One region of the Tatumella ptyseos genome, then DNA from elsewhere that is predicted to be linked to it. Evidence: predicted binding sites of a transcription regulator. Region 1 holds the regulator's gene; each other region holds the start of a gene.
The links. The regulator CRP, encoded in region 1, controls carbon source genes, mostly activating them, when cyclic AMP is high. The targets are predictions, from matches to a motif close to ATGTGANNNNNNTCACAT.

Region 1 (5,132 bases):
TCGCTAAGCCATTACAACCAGATAAATACCACGCTCAGGGCGGTTAACAATCCCATAATCATATTGAATTGTCGCCATGCGCGTGGACTGTGTAGCCAACGACCAATCACCGTACCGAAGGCTAGCCAGATGCATCCCGCAATAAGGTTGACTAAAAACATGGCTAAACTAATGCCGACAATCGAGGTAATATAGGCGTTACCGCTTAGACTGAAACTGGCAACCGCGCCCAAGGACATTAACCAGGCTTTAGGGTTGACGAGTTGTAATACCGCACCTTGCCATAATGGCAACGTCTTTTCTGGATGGTCTTTCACCTCAAGAGATTCATAGGCAGCCGTCGTGATTTTCCATGCCAACCACAGTAGATAAGCACTTCCTGCGATTTTTAAGAACAAGTGTAATGCAGGATAGAGGATAATAAGATTACCGACACCGAAGGCAATCAGTAACAGCATGATTTGCATGCCAAACATAATGCCTAGCATCAATGGTATAGTACGAACGAAACCAAAATTGGCGCCAGAGGTCGTAAGTAGCATATTATTGGGCCCCGGTGTAATGGCTGCGACCCACAAAAAACCAAATAATGAGAGAAAAAGACTGAGTTCCATAAAAGTACCATCATCCAGATTAACCTTTGAAACTATACAGTGAGTTATGGATCAGACAAGCCCTGAGAACCTGAATAATTATCATAATGACGAGAATGATTTCACCCCTATTCGTTGTTTGAGAAATGCACATATTCAGACTCTATTACCCAGAATCTTACGCCGTATGGTCCGTATCAAACCTGTTTGGCAGCGTCTAGAGCTACCCGATGGGGACTTTGTCGATCTCGCTTGGAGCGAAGATCCAATGTTGGCAAAACATAAGCCACGCGCGGTTATTTTTCATGGCCTAGAAGGCAGTGTAAAAAGTCCTTACGCTCATGGCCTACTCGCCTCTTTTCAACAGAAAGGATGGTTAGGAGTGGTCATGCACTATCGCGGCTGCAGTGGCGAGCCAAATCGATTAAAGCAGAGCTACCACTCGGCGGATATCGAGGATGCTAGTTATTTTCTTCGTTGGATGAAAGAGAAGTTGGGGCCAGGCTGGACTTCCGCAACCGGGTTCTCCCTAGGTGGAAACATGCTTGCTTGTCTTATGGGAAGCCAAGGGGACGAGTGCCTGCTCGATGCGGGAGTAATAGTTTCAGCGCCACTCATGCTTGAGCCCTGTAGCGTCAAAATCGAAGATGGCTTTTCGCGTTTTTATCAGCATTATTTATTAACACGTTTGAAAAAAAGTCTACGCCGTAAACTAAAGGCGCATCCACATCTCTTTTCAATTGCTCCGGGTGAACTTAAGAAGATAAAAAAGCTTCGCGAGTTTGACGATAAGATTACCTCTCGTATTTATCATTTTTCTGATGCTTTAGACTATTACCGACAAGCTAGTGGTATGCCTTGGCTTGCGAGTATTACTAAACCACTATTAATTATTCATGCGGCAGATGACCCCTTTATGACTGACGATGTTATCCCTTTACCTGAACAGCTTTCACCAACGATTGACTATCAGTTAAGTGAATATGGTGGACATGTTGGTTTCGTTACGGGTAGCTTGTTTAAGCCAGTAATGTGGCTTGAACAACGTATTCCTCAGTGGCTTTCAACACAATTGGATACGCCATCATGATCATACCTTGGCAAGAACTCCCGACAGAAACGTTACAGAGCGTCATCGAGTCCTTTGTATTACAAGAAGGAACAGATTATGGTGAGCAAGAGAAAACCTTGTCCGAGAAAGTTGCTGATATTACCCGGCAACTTAAAGCAGGGGAGATCGTCATTGTTTGGTCGGAATTACATGAATCAGTCAGCCTCCGTGCTGCACGAGATATACGCTGAAGGATAACTGTACGCCGTAGTTGTCGCCCCCTCACCCGCTAAGGAGACCATTATGTCAGCCAAACATCCCATTATTGCTGTAACAGGTTCAAGCGGTGCCGGGACAACGACAACTAGCCTAGCCTTCCGGAAGATCTTCCAACAGCTAGGTATTCAAGCCGCTGAAATTGAGGGAGACAGTTATCATCGCTACACTCGACCAGAAATGGACGTTGCCATCCGTAAAGCGAGAGATTTAGGGAAACACATTAGTTATTTTGGTCCTGACGCTAACGACTTTTTACTGTTAGAACAGACATTTAAGCAATACTCTGAAACTGGCTCCGGCCGTTCTCGTAAATATCTCCATACCTACGATGAAGCCGTCCCTTGGAAACAAGTTCCCGGAACCTTCACACCATGGCAAGCGCTCCCTGAAAAGACAGATGTTTTATTCTACGAGGGATTACATGGCGCGGTGGTTACTGAAGAGCATAACGTTGCCGATTTAGTGGATTTGTTAGTCGGAGTCGTACCCATTGTAAACTTAGAATGGATTCAGAAGTTAATACGAGATATGCAAGAGCGGAGTCATTCTCGCGAAGCAGTAATGGACTCAGTGATTCGCTCTATGGAAGATTACGTTAACTACATCACGCCGCAGTTCTCTCGTACCCACATTAACTTTCAGCGCGTCCCGATGGTCGATACCTCTAACCCCTTTGCGGCTCATGCGATTCCTTCAATGGATGAGAGCTTAGTGGTGATCCATCTTCGCGGTGTGGAAGAGATTAACTACCCTTATCTCCTCGCCATGATCCAAGGATCTTTTATCTCCGCCATGAACACCTTGGTAGTCCCCGGCGGAAAAATGGGCTTGGCGATGGAACTTATCTTGACACCAGTCATTAAAAAACTAGCTGAAAAGCGCCAACAGACCTTGTTAACAAGCCAATGCTAAACGATAACTATCTCGTGACTATGGGTGATTTCTACTGCTTGTTCCAACATAAGTGCTACTGAGCAGTATTTTTCCGCGGAAAGGGAAACCGCCCGCTCGACCACTTTATCGGTCAATGTCTTTCCCGTCACAATGAAATGCAGATTAATGTGGGTGAAAAGTCGCGGCGCCTCATCACGGCGAGTTGAGGTTAATTTAACTTCACATCCTAGAACCTCATGGCGACCTTTTTCTAATATCGACACCACATCAATTGCACTACAAGTTCCCGCCGACATTAGGACCATTTCCATTGGGCTCGGTCCTTTTTCGCCGCGATTACCATCCATGACGACTTGGTGCCCTGAAGCCGATTCTGCGACAAAACAAAGCCCATCGACCCACTTTACTTTCGCTTCCACTCCTATGCCTCCGGTTTCAGAATTTGTAAGCTAAGATACTCTGAGGTGGATTAATTCGCAAACCTCTCATTTGGACTCATACAATACAAGACAGTGACGCTAACCTGTGCTAAAAACAGGGAAAGGATTATTTATTTCGTTAATCCCAAGATAAAATACCTCGGAATAGGCTAAGGTACTTTTATCGCCCAATAAAAAAAGAAATGGCACTTGATGCTTTCATAAGGGTCACAAAAGTGGCTCACCCTGGTTTCATCCAGGTTCGATTACAATAGAGGATAGAAGCGAATGGTTCTTGGTAAACCACAAACAGACCCTACATTAGAATGGTTCCTCTCCCATTGCCATATTCATAAGTATCCGTCAAAAAGCACCTTGATCCATCAAGGTGAAAAAGCAGAGACGCTTTATTACATTGTTAAAGGTTCTGTCGCGGTACTGATTAAAGATGAAGAAGGCAAAGAGATGATCCTTTCTTACCTTAATCAGGGCGATTTTATTGGTGAGCTTGGCTTATTTGAAGAAGGACAAGAGCGTAGTGCTTGGGTCAGAGCTAAGTCCGCGTGTGAAGTCGCTGAAATTTCCTACAAAAAATTTCGCCAATTGATACAGGTAAATCCGGAAATTCTTATCCGCCTTTCAGCACAGATGGCACGACGCCTACAGGTCACTTCAGAGAAAGTCGGTAACTTAGCCTTCTTGGACGTCACCGGTCGTATTGCGCAAACTCTGCTGCATCTTGCTCACCAACCCGATGCGATGACGCACCCTGATGGGATGCAAATAAAAATTACCCGTCAAGAAATTGGGCAGATCGTCGGATGTTCACGCGAAACCGTTGGACGCATTCTCAAGATGTTAGAAGATCAAAACCTAATTTCGGCCCATGGTAAAACTATCGTAGTGTACGGCACACGCTAATCGGTGCAGAAGGCAGGGAGCTACCCTGCCTTTTACCGATCACTATCATTCATATAACAAATTGCAGTGGCAATGCTACGTCGACTTATTTATCACCCTGAAGTAAATTATGCTTTCCGCCAAACGTTAGTGCTCTGTCTACCGATCGCACTAGGCTGGCTGTTAGGCGATCTCCACTCAGGCTTACTTTTTTCTTTAGTCCCATCCTGCTGTAATCTGGCTGGATTAGATACTCCACATAAACGCTTTTTTAAACGTCTCGTCGTGGGGGGATTACTTTTCGCCTGCAGCAGCTTTTTGCTTCTTTGGTGTTTAGCGCAGCACTATCCCTTACCGCTCTTTCTATTCGCGTTACCATTAATCATCGGGGTGACGGGGGAGATTAGTCCATTACACGGCCGGCTCTTACCTGCCTCACTGGTGGCAGCTGTGCTGTCGATTAGCCTAGCTGGACGCATGCCGATATGGGGCCCTCCCTTACTCTATCTAGGTGGGACAGTTTGGTATGGCGTGTTCAATTGGGCTTGGTTTAAGTTCTCGCAAGCTCAGCAACTTCGTGAAACACTCAGTTTGCTTTATCGCGAATTGGGAAACTACTGCGAGCATAAATATCACCGTATCTTTAGTGCAGATGACTCTCCCGAAAGCTTACAGGACCTTCTCAAGCGCCAACAGAAAGTGATTGACCTGATTACTCAATGCTATCAACAATTACATATGTTACCGGCAGCGAGAAACCGTAATGACCGGTTCCTGATTCGCTATTTTTTGATGGCTCAAGATATTCAAGAGCATATTACGATTAGCTTGAATCAGCCGGAGGAAATCAAAAAACTTTGCCACGATAGTTTTGGTAGGGAAATTTTAAATTGGAATGCGAATACTGTCACGGCACAACTCCACCGCTTAGCTGACGATATTTTATACCACCAATTTGTGAAGCCTTTTTCAATGAGTAAGCAAATTTCAGCATTG
Region 2 (5,132 bases), 440 kb from region 1:
TGGCTCGTAGGCCGCCAATAGTCTCAACTTTTTGTTCAATAACCTCGACAAAGGCGCTTGAGAGATATTCAGGGTGTGCTTGAAGATTAAGATAGGTCTCCGTCGAATGAGTAATCATCGTTAAGGAGAGCGTGTTAAGCATTTTTAACCGACGGCTACTGTTCTGCCAATGCGAGGATTCCATTTTTAACTGGCTACGCATCCCACTAAAAGCGCTACTCCGAGCGACTAAACTACTCCACGCTTTATCAACGTCTTCTTTCTCAGCTCGACCCACACATAACTGCAGCAATTGATATTGTGCTAAGAGCAGTTGGTCAACCTCTTGGTCAATCACCCGCTTAATTGATCGAGGAGAGAAAAAAGTGTCGGCTAAGATCGCACAAAGTATACCGATAAAAATCTCACTACACCGTTCAACGGCTAAGCGTGGCATTAGCTCCATGGAACCTGATGCATTAGATGAAATAATAATGATTAGTGCTGTATAGCCGGCCAAGCCGAAAGCGTAGGAGTTATCGACTTTAACCAGTGATGAGATCCAGACACAGAACCCCGCCCAAAGGCAGCTTAGAAACAGCATAATCATCGGCGCTCTAATGGTCGTCATTACGATCGCTAGCGCCGCAATACAGCCTAAAAAGGTACCAATGATACGAAGCAATCCACGGTAACGTAATGCCCCAGAATAAGGATCCCCCCCTGCCGCAAAGGCTTGTCCGCCTGCGACAATACCGGCAGTCATCACTGCCCAACGTGGGGTTTCTAAATTAAAATAGAAACCAAGTAACATCGCTAACAGTACAGCAAAGGTGAGTTTAACTGGGAAGCGTAAGAACTGAATCATACCGCCTCCAAATTATCCAAATTCGCGTAGTCGATTAGTCAACTTTTCTAAGGGAGAGGGCTCACGGTCTTTACGATCTTTCTCGCCTGTAATGATGACCGTCGCCGTTGTTCCCGCTGGGAAGCGATTAGCCACTTGCTCGTCCAAGTGGATGCGAACAGGTACACGTTGGGCTAAACGAACCCACTCTAAGTTAGAATCGACACTCGCCATTCCTTTACTATCGTTACTACTGCTACTGTTAGTGACCCCTGCGGCAACGCTTTCAACGGTCCCACGCAGTTTTAAATTACTGCCAAGGGGAGTAATTTCAGCCCGTAAACCCGGACGTACTGCATGCAATTTAGTCTCTTCAAGATAAGCCGTAACATAGAAGGTGTGATCTTTGACTAACGCAACGGCAACTGAACCTCGACTAATAAATTCACCACCATAGACATTTAAGTTGGTGATCCAGCCATCGGCGGGAGCCTTAACCGTTGCTCTAACTAAATCAATTTGTGCCAGATCACGTGCCGCGGCCGCTTTGGCCAGCTGATGTTCACTTGTTTGTAGATCATTGTTCGCTTGCTCTACCGCTTCTCGGGATAATGCTACGGTACTCAACTGGTTACGTCTTGCCGCTTCGCGCCGTTTCTCAGCAACGACGGCTTGATAATAATCCACATCAGCTTGAGCTTCATCTAATGCTTCTTTAAAACGCGGACGGTCAATTTCAAAGAGAACATCACCTTGCTTAACATACTGATTATCGTGGATATTTACATGTGTAATCAACCCCGTAACGTCAGGCGCGATAGCAACGACATCAGCGGAAAATTTTGCGTCGCGTGTCCAAGGGGATTCGGTGTAGTACACCCATGTACGAAAAACAATCACAATGGCGATGATGACTAACACAACAGTTATCGCGTAGCGGGCCACTTTTTTTATTAACGTTTTCACTGAAACCTCAAACTATTAGACTCGAAACGAGATAAAACACACAGCAGTAAAGTGCAGTATTCACCAGCGAAGGGTGCCAAACTAAATCGTAGATACCTGTTGGGGTTAGCACTTTTTTCACTAGCCAAAACACAATGAGAGATAAGATAAGCTCAACAAAAATAGGTGGAAATGAGAGCCCAAATATCACCAAAACTGGATGCACACTCATGTAAAATCCTTTAACACATTAGCCAGCGAGCCACTAGGCATGGGTTACTGGAAAGCTATAAGATCCATAATGGTGACTTACTTGGTTAAAAGGTAACGAAAGTTGTACCATTGTCCCTCAGGGACCGAACCAAAAAATCACTAAAGATAGAGACGACGATGCGAGAATAGAGAAATAAACTTCTATTTATAGCGCTATAGTAACTTGTCTTAGCGTGCATTTTCTATATTTTGTGAACTAAATCACTTTTAACTCAGAGTTAATAATGGAACGATTAAAACGAATGGCTGTGTTTGCTAAAGTTGTCGAACAAGGCTCATTCACTGCCGTTGCGCAGCAGATGCAGGTTAGCGTTTCTTCAATCTCACAAACTATCTCTCGCTTAGAGGATGAGCTCAATATTAAGCTCCTCAATCGTAGTACTCGACGTATCGGTATGACTGAAGCGGGAAAAATTTATTACTTGGGTTGCCAACGAATGCTTAACGAGGCGACTCGAGTTCATGAGCAGTTATTCGAATTCAATAATACGCCAGTGGGGACCTTACGTATCGGTTGTAGTACGACCATGGCGCAGAACGTTCTTGCTCCTATCGCGATGAAGCTATTGTCAGATTATCCAGGATTAGAGATTGACCTCATTACCGATAATCCCACCCCAGATTTGATTACACATGGATTAGATTTGGTACTCAGAACGGGTCATTTGGAAAATTCTACGCTTTTCTCTCGTCAGATAGGCGCCATGCCAATGGTGATTTGCGCCAGTAAAGAGTATCTCAGCCAAATCTCTCTTCCCACCCATCACAGCGAACTGGCGTCACTCTGTTGGCTAGAGTATACCTTGTCCCCTTATAACGAAATGGAACTCACCACTCCAGATGGTGAACTCATTCACTTATCCCTAAGCGGACGTTTCGCCACCAATGACCCACAGACTTTGGTACATTGGCTTAAATCTGGCGCAGGCATCGCTTATATGCCGATGATGTGGATAATGGATGAGGTTAAGCAGGGGAATATTCGTATACTCCTGCCCGACTATAGTTCGAAGCCGCGCCCCGTCCATGCGCTGTATACCGAAAAAGATAAATTGCCGCTGAAAGTCCAAATTTGTTTATCTTTACTCGCTGACTATTTCAAGGAAATGGCCACGCGTTACGAGCTATTTTTGAGCAAAAGGTAGCATTACGCTACCTTTTACTAACTTAGGCCGTACCGCCCACCGTCAAGCGGTCGAGTTTTAAGGTAGGCTGACCAACACCGACCGGCACACTTTGCCCCTCTTTACCACATACACCAACGCCTTTGTCAAGCGCAAGGTCGTTACCAACCATTGAGATTTGCTGCATGGCTTCAATCCCTGAACCAATCAAGGTTGCCCCTTTAACCGGAGAGGTGATCTTACCTTTCTCAATTAAATAGGCTTCTGAGGTCGAGAAAACAAATTTTCCTGAGGTAATGTCTACTTGACCGCCACCAAAATTAGGCGCGTAAATCCCATAGTCGACACTTTCAATAATTTCTTGCGGGGTAGATTGACCCGCTAACATATAAGTATTGGTCATCCTTGGCATGGGAAGATGCGCATAGGATTCTCGACGACCATTTCCTGTTGGCGGGAGCCCCATCAAGCGCGCATTCAGTTTGTCTTGGATGAAGCCTTTCAATATGCCCTTTTCTATTAGCACATTGTATTGTCCGGGGACACCTTCATCATCAATCGCGATCGAGCCCCGTAGACCACTCAGGGTACCATCATCAACCACGGTACACAGTTCCGAGGCGACTGGCTGTCCCATTTGACCACTGAACATAGAGGTCCCACGACGGTTGAAGTCACCTTCCAAACCATGACCTACTGCCTCGTGCAGTAACACTCCAGGCCACCCTGCACCTAAGACAACAGGTAATGCCCCGGCTGGGGCGGCGATAGCAGAAAGATTCACTAAGGCCATTCTTACCGCTTCTTTTGCCCAGCCGTCACAGCGCGTCTCACCCTGCTCATCAAGTAAGAAGAATTCGTAGCTGGTCCGTCCACCGCCGCCGCACGAACCATGTTCGCGTTTCCCTTGGTCTTCTACCTGAACACTAATCGATAAGCGTACCAAAGGTCGAATATCCGTAGCAAAGGTACCGTCTGTCGCGGCAATCAGGACTTCTTCATAAACACCAGATAAGTGAGCACTTACCTCTTGAACGCGAGGATCGGCATCGCGCGCGACGCGGTTCACCCGATGTAATAACGCAATTTTGTCTTCGCGGGTCAGACTGTCTAATGGGTTAATCGCGGGATACAAGGTTTTATGGTCAACCGCCGCTAAGGTTCTGACTTTACCATCCCCTTGCTCTTGTACAATACTACGTGCAGCCCCAGCACTTTGTTCCAAGGCCTTTAACGTTAATTGGTCTGCATAAGCAAACCCCGTTTTCTCGCCACTTATCGCACGAATACCGACTCCTTGGTCTATATGCCAAGAGCCTTCTTTAATAATATTATCTTCGAGTCCCCATGATTCATGCATGCTGGACTGAAAATAGAGATCACCGTAATCTAAATGGCGCTCTGAAAGCTGGCTGAGCACGCGGGAAAGGTCATCGTGCGTAATAGTATTTTTAGTTAGTAAATGCTCGCTAACCAGGTTCAGTTTCATAGGTTCTCACTTTTTATTTGCGCCATGATGAGATGACTCACCATGGCTTTTCATTCTTTACTTACGCAATACTTCTTTGACGTCCGGTTTATCCATTGGTCCAGTGATACTGTAACGTAATAAGGATATTTTACTCCAGATGGGGGACAATACTTTACTTGCCACAACAACAGAGGCCCCCACAATCGGATTGATGGCAAAAGCTGCTGCAACACCAACTGGAACTGAAATTTCTGGTGCGACAGTGGCGAGAAGGTCGAACTGACGAGTAGTGAAATTCACTGTTCCTCGCATGCCGATATCAGCTTCTAAACCATCTATACTGAGGTTCTCCGTATGTAACATCCCTTTATCCATCCATGCTGTACCGGTAATGCTATCGTAGTAAAAACCACTATCAAGAGTGCCCCTGAAATCTAAGCTCACTTTACGTAATAGCGCGTCGATACTTAATAAACGCAATACCTGCCCTGCA
Region 3 (5,132 bases), 1.4 Mb from region 1:
GCGTAGGCTTTACCTTAGCGGATGTTCAGGATGCGGCCGAGCGACTGCAACGCTTTGCCCCCTTGATTGCCGAGGCCTTCCCAGAAAGCCGGGCGCGTGGGGGAATTATTGAGTCGGATATTGTTGGCATCCCCGTCATGCAGCAGGCCTTAGCACAACAAGGTCACTTACCCGGTAAGCTCTGGCTTAAAAAGGATAGTCACCTGCCGATCTCCGGATCGATTAAAGCCCGAGGGGGCATTTACGAAGTATTAGTCTTGGCAGAAAAACTGGCGCTGGAATCAGGGGAATTTAGCGAACAGGACGATTACCGTCGACTACTCACCCCCCAATTTCGACAATTATTGGGTCGCTATAAAATAGCGGTAGGATCGACCGGAAATCTCGGCTTATCCATCGGGATTATGGGGGCAACCTTAGGCTTTCAAGTGATCGTGCATATGTCATCCGATGCCCGCGAGTGGAAAAAACAGCGACTCAGGGCGCACCACGTTACGGTTGTCGAACACCAGAACGATTATAGCGTTGCGGTTGAACAGGGCCGACAAACGGCGGCAGAGGATCCTTACTGTTTCTTTATTGATGATGAGCATTCTTCTACCCTATTTCTCGGTTATGCCGTCGCCGGATTACGCTTACCCGCGCAGTTAGCGGCACTAGGGGTCACTGTCGATGAGACTCATCCCCTTTGCGTGTATTTACCTTGTGGTGTGGGAGGCGGGCCGGGCGGCGTAGCATTTGGGCTGAAGTTAGCCTTTGGCGATGCCGTTCGCTGTTATTTTGCTGAGCCGACACACTCACCCTGTATGCTGCTAGGGCTAAGTACTGGCTACCACGAGGCAATCTCGGTACAAGATATTGGCCTCGACAACCACACCATTGCCGATGGCTTGGCTGTCGGCCGCGCATCGGGATTCGTTGGGCGGGCAATGGCGTCGCTAATTGATGGCTGTTATACACTGAGCGATCAACGACTCTCTGACTTACAACGGCTGCTCGATCATAGCGAAAGCGTTCAACTCGAACCTTCAGCCTTAGCCGGTATGCAAGGCCCATTATGGATCGGTAAGGATCCCTCGACGTTAAATACTACGACGCATCTGGTTTGGGCCACCGGTGGCAGTATGGTACCAGAGGAAGAAATGCAACGTTATCTCGCCTTGGGTAACCTGCCCTATTCTTAACACCTCGCGCTAGCGTATAGGGAGAAAGCTTACCTAGCGCACGCTTTACGTATCATCAATTTGTAAAATAAGAAAAGAGTGATATAGATCACATTAACAGCGGGGTTAATTTCGCTAAATAAGCCTCAATTAATTTTTACTTAATGATGAATAAGGAAAACTTGCATGAGCCAACTCTTCTCGCTAACAACTAAACGCGCACTGATCACCGGTTCAGGACGTGGAATTGGCTTCCTTATGGCAAAAGGGTTAGCGGAAGCGGGTGCGGAGGTCATTATTAACGCCACGCAGCAGGCAGGGGCCGAAAGTGCAGCAGCCAAACTCCGTGCACTCGGTTATAGCGCTCATGCAGTGGCCTTCGATGTGACTGACTCCCAAAAAGTAGCTGAGGCCATTGAGCACATTGAATCGACTTTAGGGCAAATCGATATCCTGATTAACAACGCTGGGATTCAACGCCGTCGTCCTTTTCTAGAATTTGCCGAACAGGATTGGAACGATGTCATTGCGGTTAACCAAACTGCCGTCTTTTTGGTATCACAAACCGTTGCTCGCTATATGGCAAAGCGTAAAGCCGGTAAAATTATTAATATTGGCTCGATGCAGAGCGAATTAGGGCGCGACACCATTACCCCCTACGCCGCCTCAAAGGGTGCAGTCACCATGCTGACACGGGGAATGTGTGTGGAGCTCGCGCGCTATAATATTCAGGTTAACGGCATCGCTCCCGGCTATTTCGCTACAGAGATGACTCAGGCCTTAGTCGATGATCAAGCCTTTACCGATTGGTTAACCAAACGTACCCCAGCCGCCCGCTGGGGTAACCCTGAAGAGTTGATTGGTGCCGCGGTATTCCTCTCCTCAAAAGCCTCCGACTTCGTCAATGGTCATCTGCTGTTTGTTGATGGCGGTATGCGCGTCGCGGTGTAACTCTTCATTCGCCGTTAAGAGCAGGTCGTTGTTGAGCGTCTTCGGCTTCAGCCTGCTCCGCTAAGCGCTGGAAATCTTCACGGGTAAGCTTCCCGCTCACAGCAGGCAGCCGTTTAGAAGCCTTAATCGGTACCAATTCCAGTGCGGCGACTTTGTCTAAAGTGATCCCGGCCACCTGCTCAGGTAAGGCTAATGCGTGGTTCGCTTCAGGTTCCTCAGGAACCTCACTAGGGCGTCGTGCATTGCTCGTTAGGTAATTTCGATGCCGCACTAACCATTTATTCGGTACCCGACGTTGGCTATCCCACCATTGTCCGTCCAATCGGTCAAAGTGTTGTGCCGTGGCCTGTTTCGAGACTGCCCCCAATTGATCAAGGGCTTGCGTGATAATCGCGGTCGCTCCAGAATTATAATGGTTAATATCGCTCCCCTCCCCCTGCAGCAGTAACGAAGCAGCTAAACGAACCCCTAGAAGGTTGGAATAGAGATCTTCTGGAGAGAACGCGGAGACACCCTCTGGGAAGCCAGGCACCGATTCGAACCCGTACCACTGCGCGATCTCATGCCACGCGGCGAGATCGAATGCCACTCGAGCAGCGGTCCATACCACGACGCTGAAGGCTTGCTGTGGATCGCTTGGCACTTGATAAGGTCGAATAACGATTTCTCGGCGAGCGAGTTCATTACTTAAGCTGACACGAAAAGCAGTTCCTTGATGCTGCAATAATTGACTGGCTATCCAGTACGTCATATCCATACTGTCTCGCACATGCGCCGTATCGATAAACCCGCCCTGCGTGGTGTAGACAATGCCATTCTTTTCACTGCCACCCCCCACCATACTGGTCAATCCTCGTATGACGCTGTCATTGTAGCGATGAGTGCCTAACTGATGACTTTCAACGATGTTATCGAGCCGATAGAAAGGAACCGGTGCGCCTTTCAGTTCAGCGCGCAAGTCATGGCCGAATGCACAGCAAGGTCGAAGTCCTTCGGGCTTTTGTAATACAGGTAATTGACTGGCTGCCGAGGTAGTTTGCTCAGATTGAGTCGCCAAATCGAGGGGCATTTCGACGGCCCATGCACCGGGAAGCAAGGAGAGAGTGATCGCGATAAACAAGGAAAAACGGTGGCGCCAGAGAGGATTCATTCTATTTTCCATTAACTAAATTCTGGTAGTTAACGCGAAAAGTGGGAAGTTGTCATGCTGGTCAATTCTGAAAAGATTGCTTAAGCCAAATGGCTTAAGCAATGAGGGATTTCATTTACACAGGTTGAGTACGGATAAGGTAGTCGAATGCACTTAATGCCGCTTTCGCACCTTCGCCACTGGCAATGATAATTTGCTTGTACGGGACGGTGGTACAATCCCCGGCGGCGAAAATACCTGGTTGGTTAGTCTCACCACGCGAATCGACAATAATCTCGCCCATTGGGTTACGATCAACGATCCCTTCTAACCATGCCGTATTCGGTAATAAACCAATTTGCACGAAGATACCCGCAAGGGCTAGGGTATTAAGTTGACCCGTTTCGCGGTCTTTCCAGACTAAGCCCGTTACTTGTTGACCATCCCCTAACACTTCTTGGGTGTGGGCATTAACGATAATGTCAACATTCGGCAAGCTGCGCAGTTTAGTTTGTAGCACCTGATCAGCCTTCAGCGAATCCGCAAATTCTAGCAAGGTAACATGCTCGACCAATCCTGCCAGATCGATGGCCGCCTCGACACCAGAATTGCCGCCCCCAACAACGGCAACACGTTTACCTTTAAATAACGGGCCATCACAATGCGGACAATAGGTTACCCCGCGCGTACGGTAAGTGTCCTCGCCAGGAACCCCCATATTCCGCCAGCGTGCGCCGGTCGCGACAATAATACTTTTAGCGAGTAGCGTCGCACCGCTAGCGGTGGTCAGTTGGTGAAGGCCACCCTGCTCGCGGGCAGGAATAAGCTGGCTAGCTTGTTGGGCTTCAATAATATCAACCTGATAATCTTCGACATGGGTGCGTAACGCGGTCGCCAAGCGACTGCCTTCAGTTTTTGGTACGGAGATATAGTTTTCGATATCGACCGTATCCAGCACCTGCCCCCCGAAACGCTCGCCCATCAGTCCGGTCCGAATCCCTTTTCGCGCGGTATAGATTGCGGCAGCAGCCCCCGCAGGCCCACTCCCGACAATTAATACCTCGTAAGGGGCCTGTCCCGATAAGGTGGCGGCTTGACGTGCGGCGGCACCGCTGTCCACTTTATTAACGATTTCGGCTAATGTCATACGGCCATGACCGAAGCTTTCGCCATTCAGCAATACTGCTGGTACGCCCATGATATTGCGGTCAGCAATCTCTTGTTGAAATTGCCCGCCATCGATGGCGGTATGGTGAATACGAGGATTCAGAATCGACAATAAATTGAGTGCTTGGACGACGTCAGGACAGTTGTGGCAGGACAGCGAATAGTAGGTCTCGAAATGTAACTCATCGGGTAAAGCTTTAATTTGGTCCAGCAGTGCCTGACTTTCTTTCGACGGGTGTCCACCGGTTTGTAACAGTGCCAGCACTAACGAGGTGAATTCATGCCCTAATGGCGAACCGGCAAAGCGCGGGCCGTGTCGTTGGCCTTGTGGGGTAATTAAAAAAGAGGGCTGACGGACGTCAGTGCGATTTTCTTCAATGAAGTTCACTTTGTCCGATAATCCCGCGATCTGGGTCAGTAGCTGGCGAATATCCGCCGAGGCGGCGGAGTGGTCAAGGGAGGCCACTAAATCGACAGGTTGAATAAGTTTTTCTAAATAGATTTTTAATTGTGCTTGTAACTGAGTCTCTAACATAATGCTCTCCCCCGGATATCAAAACGGGCGCAATCGCGCCCGTAAAAAAACTGCTTAGCGATGCTTAGATTTTACCGACTAGGTCAAGAGAAGGGGCTAGAGTCGCTTCGCCTTCTTTCCATTTAGCAGGGCACACTTCACCTGGGTGAGTCGCAACATATTGCGCAGCTTTTACTTTACGCAGTAG

Region 2: aaeR (HTH-type transcriptional activator AaeR) is a predicted target of CRP. The motif match lies at 2,234-2,251, and genes of this name have one in related genera.
Region 3: idnO (gluconate 5-dehydrogenase) is a predicted target of CRP. The motif match lies at 1,261-1,278, and genes of this name have one in related genera.

The regions. Positions count from the first base shown of each region.
Region 1 is NZ_CP130649.1:73,035-78,166, reverse strand. Features, by position in the region: gene QJR74_RS00400 (LysE family translocator) at 12-614, opposite strand; gene QJR74_RS00395 (hydrolase) at 661-1,683, shown strand; gene QJR74_RS00390 (YheU family protein) at 1,680-1,895, shown strand; gene QJR74_RS00385 (phosphoribulokinase) at 1,948-2,835, shown strand; gene QJR74_RS00380 (OsmC family protein) at 2,832-3,236, opposite strand; gene crp (cAMP-activated global transcriptional regulator CRP) at 3,525-4,157, shown strand; gene QJR74_RS00370 (YccS/YhfK family putative transporter) at 4,230-5,132, shown strand, end outside.
Region 2 is NZ_CP130649.1:2,849,864-2,854,995, forward strand. Features, by position in the region: gene aaeB (p-hydroxybenzoic acid efflux pump subunit AaeB) at 1-847, opposite strand, end outside; gene aaeA (p-hydroxybenzoic acid efflux pump subunit AaeA) at 860-1,792, opposite strand; gene aaeX (p-hydroxybenzoic acid efflux pump operon protein AaeX) at 1,800-2,003, opposite strand; gene aaeR (HTH-type transcriptional activator AaeR) at 2,269-3,189, shown strand; gene tldD (metalloprotease TldD) at 3,212-4,657, opposite strand; gene yhdP (AsmA2 domain-containing protein YhdP) at 4,715-5,132, opposite strand, start outside.
Region 3 is NZ_CP130649.1:1,903,595-1,908,726, forward strand. Features, by position in the region: gene QJR74_RS09025 (D-serine ammonia-lyase) at 1-1,184, shown strand, start outside; gene idnO (gluconate 5-dehydrogenase) at 1,350-2,114, shown strand; gene QJR74_RS09035 (DUF4056 domain-containing protein) at 2,119-3,264, opposite strand; gene ahpF (alkyl hydroperoxide reductase subunit F) at 3,380-4,945, opposite strand; gene ahpC (alkyl hydroperoxide reductase subunit C) at 5,010-5,132, opposite strand, start outside.